2 regions of the Enterobacter sp. FW301-JW81 genome follow, and region 2 is predicted to be linked to the other one. Evidence: predicted binding sites of a transcription regulator. Region 2 holds the regulator's gene; the other holds the start of a gene.
The links. Region 2 encodes Fur, which represses iron uptake genes when iron is present. Its sites were predicted from a motif close to ATAATAATGAGAACNACTATCAA; they were not measured.
Positions count from the first base shown of each region.

Region 1: the regulator Fur is predicted to act here: its motif matches at 1,532-1,554, upstream of gpmA (2,3-diphosphoglycerate-dependent phosphoglycerate mutase).

Region 1 covers NZ_JBYTBA010000001.1:3,854-7,264, reverse strand. Annotated here, with positions in the region: gene galK (galactokinase) at 1-339, shown strand, start outside; gene galM (galactose-1-epimerase) at 333-1,373, shown strand; gene gpmA (2,3-diphosphoglycerate-dependent phosphoglycerate mutase) at 1,580-2,332, shown strand; gene aroG (3-deoxy-7-phosphoheptulonate synthase AroG) at 2,393-3,411, opposite strand, start outside.
Region 2 covers NZ_JBYTBA010000005.1:416,278-419,688, reverse strand. Annotated here, with positions in the region: gene ybfF (esterase) at 1-37, shown strand, start outside; gene ybfE (LexA regulated protein) at 166-453, shown strand; gene fldA (flavodoxin FldA) at 609-1,139, shown strand; gene fur (ferric iron uptake transcriptional regulator) at 1,430-1,876, shown strand; gene chiQ (ChiQ/YbfN family lipoprotein) at 1,984-2,313, opposite strand; gene chiP (chitoporin ChiP) at 2,361-3,411, opposite strand, start outside.

The DNA of each region.
Region 1 (3,411 bases), on a different contig from region 2:
GAGAACGCCCGTACCGTTGAAGCCGCCTCCGCGCTGGCGAAAGGCGACCTGAAGCGTATGGGTGAACTGATGGCGGAATCTCATGCCTCCATGCGCGACGATTTCGAAATTACCGTGCCGCAAATCGACACGCTGGTTGAGATCGTAAAAGCAGCGATTGGCGATAAAGGCGGCGTGCGCATGACCGGCGGCGGCTTCGGGGGCTGCATCGTTGCCCTGGTGCCGGAAGAACTTGTACCTGCCGTCCAGCAGGCGGTAGAAAAACAGTACGAAGCGAAAACGGGAATTAAAGAAACCTTCTACGTGTGTAAAGCATCACAAGGAGCCGGACAGTGCTAAATGAAACACCTACCCTCGCACCGGATGGTCTGCCGTATCGCCTGTTAACCCTGCGCAACAGCGCGGGGATGGTGGTTACGCTGATGGACTGGGGAGCCACTCTGCTTTCCGCCCGCGTTCCCATGCCGGATGGCAGCGTACGCGAAACCCTTCTCGGCTGCGCCTCGCCGGAGCAATATATCAATCAGTCCGCCTATCTGGGCGCGTCCGTAGGCCGCTATGCTAACCGCATCGCGAAAAGCCGCTTTGAGCTCGACGGCGTGCATTACGCCCTGCTCCCTAGCCAGGGTGAGAACCAGCTGCACGGCGGACCGGAAGGCTTTGATAAACGACGCTGGAAAATTGTTCGCCAAAACGACGGCGAAGTGCAGTTCTCACTGGATTCGCTTGATGGCGATCAGGGCTTCCCGGGAAACCTGAGCGCCTCCGCACGCTTTACGCTGACCGACGACAACCGTATCGCCATTGAATACCGTGCGACGGTTGACAAGCCGTGTCCGGTTAATATGACCAATCACGCCTACTTCAATCTGGACGGTAACCAGTGCGACGTACGTAACCACACGCTGCAAATCCTTGCGGATGACTATTTGCCGGTTGACGAGATGGGCATTCCGTATCAGGCCCTGAAATCCGTGAGCGGCACCAGCTTTGACTTCCGCAGCGCGAAAACCATCGCCCAGGATTTCCTGAGTGATGACGATCAGCGCAAGGTTAAAGGTTACGACCACGCTTTCCTGCTGCAGGCCAAAGGCGATGTGAAACAGCCTGCCGCACAGGTCTGGTCTGCGGATGAGAAGCTGCAGATGACGGTGTATACCACCGCCCCTGCCCTGCAGTTCTACTCGGGCAACTACCTTGGCGGCACGACGGCGCGCGAACACGATGAGTACAGCGACTGGCAAGGCCTGGCGCTGGAGAGCGAGTTCCTGCCGGACAGCCCGAATCATCCGGAATGGCCGCAGCCAGACTGCGTGCTGCGCCCGGGTGAAGAGTACGTTAGCGTGACGGAATACCATTTTATTCCGCATTAATTTTCAGCCCTCCCATCGGAGGGCTTTTTTCTGCCCGCTTTGCTGAAAATAGCGCCGATTGCAGACAAAATCATAACCCTGGATTCACAAGCATCTTACACTCAGAGACTATTTTCGCTATGGTTAGGGTTAAGCGTTGCTGGTGGCACAGCCATGGCAATATAATGAGAATTGTTATCATTCTAAAAATGCTTGAGGAGTAAGAGATGGCTATTACTAAGCTGGTTCTGGTGCGTCACGGCGAAAGCCAGTGGAACAACGAAAACCGCTTTACCGGTTGGTACGACGTTGATCTGTCCGAGAAAGGCGTAAGCGAAGCAAAAGCAGCAGGTAAACTGCTGAAGGAAGAAGGCTTCAGCTTTGATTTTGCTTACACCTCTGTGCTGAAACGTGCCATCCACACCCTGTGGAACGTTCTTGACGAACTGGATCAGGCCTGGCTGCCGGTTGAGAAATCCTGGAAACTGAACGAGCGTCACTACGGTGCGCTGCAGGGTCTGAACAAAGCAGAAACCGCCGAGAAATACGGTGACGAGCAGGTTAAACAGTGGCGCCGCGGTTTCGCAATTACGCCACCGGAGCTGACCAAAGATGACGAGCGTTACCCGGGCCACGACCCACGCTACGCGAAACTGACCGACGCTGAGCTGCCAACCACCGAGAGCCTGGCGCTGACCATCGACCGCGTTGTGCCTTACTGGAACGAAACCATTCTGCCACGCCTGAAAAGCGGCGAGCGCGTGATCATCGCCGCTCACGGTAACTCCCTGCGTGCGCTGGTGAAATACCTGGACAACATGGGTGAAGACGAAATCCTCGAACTGAACATCCCAACTGGCGTACCGCTGGTGTATGAGTTCGACGAAAACTTCAAGCCAATCAAACATTACTATCTGGGTAACGCGGAAGAAATCGCGGCGAAAGCAGCGGCTGTTGCGAACCAGGGTAAAGCGAAGTAATTTTCGCAGGACATAAAAAAAGCGCGGAGCCTTCCGCGCTTTTTTATTTCTGCATTCGCATTAACCACGACGCGCTTTTACCGCGTTCGCCAGCTGACGCAGGATCGTGTCGGTATCTTCCCAGCCGATACAGGCATCGGTGACGCTCTTACCGTAAACCAGCGGTTCGCTGCCTTCCAGGTTCTGGTTACCTTCAACCAGATGGCTTTCGATCATCACGCCAATCACCGCCTTCTCACCGCCGGCAATCTGCTGGCAGACGTCTGCACCCACTTCCATCTGCTTTTTGAACTGCTTGCTGGAGTTGGCATGGCTGAAATCGATCATGACCTGCGGCGGTAGCCCGGCTTTTTCCAGCCCGACCTTCACTTCTGCGACATGTTTTGCACTGTAGTTTGGCTCTTTGCCGCCGCGCAAAATGATATGGCAGTCGCCGTTGCCGCTGGTGTTAACGATGGCGGAATGACCCCATTTGGTTACGGACAGGAAGCAGTGCGGTGCGCCAGCGGCATTGATGGCATCAATAGCCACCTTCATCGTGCCATCCGTGCCGTTTTTAAAACCAACCGGGCAAGAGAGGCCGGAAGCCAGCTCGCGGTGAACCTGAGATTCAGTGGTACGGGCACCAATTGCGCCCCAGCTCATCAGGTCCGCCAGGTATTGTGGCGTGATCATATCCAGAAACTCACCGGCCGCGGGCAGGCCGCTGTCGTTGATCTCCAGCAGCAGCTTGCGCGCGATGCGCAGACCGTCGTTGATCTGGAAGCTGTTATCCATATGCGGATCGTTAATCAGCCCTTTCCAGCCCACGGTGGTACGCGGCTTTTCAAAGTACACGCGCATCACGATTTCCAGCTCGCCTTTCAGCTCTTCACGCAGGGTGAGCAGACGGGCGGCGTACTCTTTCGCGGCTGCCGGGTCGTGGATAGAGCACGGCCCAATCACCACCAGAAGACGATCGTCATTACCTTTCAGGATCTTATGGATCGCTTTACGAGCATGAGAAACCGTGTTTGCGGCATTTTCAGTGGCGGGGAATTTCTCAAGGAGTGCTACAGGAGGTAATAACTCATTGATCT
Region 2 (3,411 bases):
CGCCATTCGCCGCTATCTCGCTGATACTGCGAATTGATTAAAAAGAGAGCGACTGGAAGGCTGCGGGCTTCCAGTCGTTGGCGTGCCGTTTTTGGTGATGTATGATGGCGCGCTTATCGCCCGGGCATTAGCAGGGCGGCGTGTTTCCCCCGAAGTCTCAGAATCATGGCCAAAGAACAAACGGACCGTACGACACTAGATCTGTTCGCGAATGAACGTCGACCGGGACGACCCAAGACGAATCCGCTTTCGCGCGATGAACAGCTGCGTATCAATAAACGCAACCAGCTTAAACGCGATAAAAATCGTGGGCTTAAGCGTGTCGAACTGAAGCTTAACGCCGACGCCGTCGATGCGCTTAACGAGCTGGCTGACGCGCGAAATATCAGCCGCAGCGAGCTCATTGAAGAGATGTTGATCGCCCAGCTTGAGACGTTACGCAGCCAGGCATAAGTCTGAAAATCCCCTTTATCGCCCTTTTCATGTAGCACGGAGTGCAGTCCTGCGCGATAGCTGTTTCCGCAGGGTTGCCAGTTCTGCTATTATTGCCCTTATCCGTGGCCGAATTGCGCCACCATACTATTAAGTTTCAAGAGGTTATTTTACTCATGGCAATCATCGGCATTTTCTTTGGCAGTGATACCGGCAATACCGAAAATATCGCAAAAAACATTCAAAAACAGCTCGGTAAAGACGTTGCTGATGTGCATGACATCGCCAAGAGCAGCAAAGAAGATCTCGAAGGCTATGACATTCTTCTGCTGGGTATTCCAACGTGGTACTACGGTGAAGCCCAGTGCGACTGGGATGATTTCTTCCCGACGCTGGAAGAAGTCGACTTCAACGGTAAGCTGGTCGCCCTGTTTGGCTGCGGCGATCAGGAAGACTACGCCGAGTACTTCTGTGACGCGCTGGGGACTATCCGCGACATCATTGAGCCGAATGGCGCAGTGATCGTTGGCCACTGGCCAACTGCCGGTTACCACTTCGAAGCGTCTAAAGGCCTGGCCGATGACGATCATTTCGTGGGTCTGGCCATTGACGAAGACCGCCAGCCAGAGCTGACGGCAGAGCGCGTTGAGAAATGGGTTAAGCAGATCCGTGAGGAACTGCACCTGGACGATATTCTTAACGCCTGATTTTTATCGCGGCGCAGCGGCGGCTGCGCCCGTGCTCCAGGTCAAACCGATTAAATTAATCGCTACAATCTTTTAACTTTTTCGCCCAGACCTGTACAATGTCTCCCTGATAAACGTGGTTTTCCATTGAGCAAGTTTGTTGGTGATACCACGTTTTTATAAGCATATTTTGCCTGAGACTTGCAGTTTTCATTTAGCCATGGCAGTTCTATAATGAGACGCATTATCCCGGGTGCATTTTCTGTCACTTCCTACAGAAGTGAATCGTTTAGCAACAGGACAGATTCCGCATGACTGACAACAATACCGCATTAAAGAAGGCTGGCCTGAAAGTTACGCTTCCTCGGTTAAAAATCCTCGAAGTGCTTCAGGGTCCAGACAATCACCATGTCAGTGCGGAAGACCTCTATAAACGTCTTATCGACATGGGTGAAGAGATTGGGCTGGCTACCGTCTATCGCGTGCTGAACCAGTTTGATGACGCGGGCATTGTTACCCGTCATAATTTCGAAGGTGGTAAATCTGTTTTCGAACTGACCCAGCAGCAGCACCACGATCACCTGATCTGCCTCGATTGCGGCAAGGTCATTGAATTTAGCGATGATTCCATTGAATCACGCCAGCGTGAAATCGCCGCGCGTCATGGCATCCGCCTGACCAACCACAGCCTGTACCTTTACGGTCACTGCGCTGAAGGCGACTGCCGCGAAGATGACCACGCGCACGACGCAAAATAATCAGTCTTCATACTCTGAGCCAGCCGCAAGGTTGGCTTTTTTTTCGCCTGTTTTCAGGTATAAAAAAGCCCGGTAAGCATAGCGCCACCGGGCATGGTAACAGCAGGTTAGTTACTGTTATTGCTGCGGATCTCTTTCCAGATCTGGTCGCAACGCTTCGCCACTTCCTGATCGTTACCGGTTTTACGCGCCTGGATACAGGCCTGGTAATCCATCACGCGAACATTTTCCTGCGTTGCGAACTGCTCATGCGCCTTCTCTTTTTTCAGCACATTCAACACGCTCTGGCAGGCCTGAATTTTCTCCGGCGAGCCTTCAGCGGTATTGATGCACGCGCTATAGGCCTCCTTCAGCCGGGAATCTTCTTTAGGCGCCTGGCTCTGAGAACACGCCACCAGCCCCGACGCCAGCAGCGCGACAATTACGATTTTTTTCATCATGTGCAGTCTCCGGTCCGGCGGGCGCTAACCCGCCGGACGATTCATCAGAAGATGGTGAACGGTGCGATAACCATGAATTTCACGTCACGTTCATCCTGGAAGATGTTGCCGTAACCGCCCGCATAGCTCGGGATATCGGAGTGGTTGTCATACTGGGTGAAGTGCAGTTTGAACATCGTGCCTTTCGCGCGGCCATCCTGCAGGGTATAGATAGCATCCAGGCTGTAGGAGGACTCTTTCAGGCGATAGTTTGGATCGTAATAGGCGTCCGGTGTTGCCATATCGGCAGGTTTTGCATCCCAGGCGTAAGCGTAAGAGGCACCCACGGCCCAGCCAGGCAGATTCCAGTTTTTGAGGTCATACATTGCGCCGAAGAAGACCGCTTTCTCGCCGTCGGCGTTGAAGTCGGAACGGTTATCCCACCAGATATCAAGACGGCCGTTGGACGATGCATAGGTCGGGGTCATACGCTGCAGGAAGTACCCCTGCTGCCCTTCCGCCTTCACCCACGTGCCTTCCAGGCGCAAATCAACCTGACCGACCTTGTAGCCAAAGGTCAACGCCTGCAACCACGCGGTACCGTCATAAATATCATTGACGCCACCGTTGCTGACCTTGTCGCGCGTGCCGTAGAACTGGTAGCTGGTGCTCAGCGGGCTACCCGCAACATCAAACTTATAGCTGGCCTTGGCAAAATACTGATCGACATAACCTTGCGCCTGGCCAAATGCGGCTTCGAGAACCAGATCGTTTTTGAAGTCGTATTTCGCACCCAGCGAGTGCAGATAATCTACTTTGGTTTTCTTATCGTTCTGGTAGAACTTGTCCATTTCGATGTGCCATGGTGCTTTATACTCGTTGGTCCACATATAAGAGAAGCTCAACGCACCCGCATCACCGTAGTCAAAGTTCGCCCCGGCTTCTGCCCCCTGATAGGTACCCGGCATAAAGCTCCAGTGCGGTGCTAACAGCGTCTGGCCGGTTGGCTGAATATAGCCACCGCGCGCCCATACCGGGCCGTATTTAAATTTCGCTGCGGCCTTATAAAGGCTGATTCCGCTCTTATCCCCGGACCAGTCTTCTTTATAAGCTTTG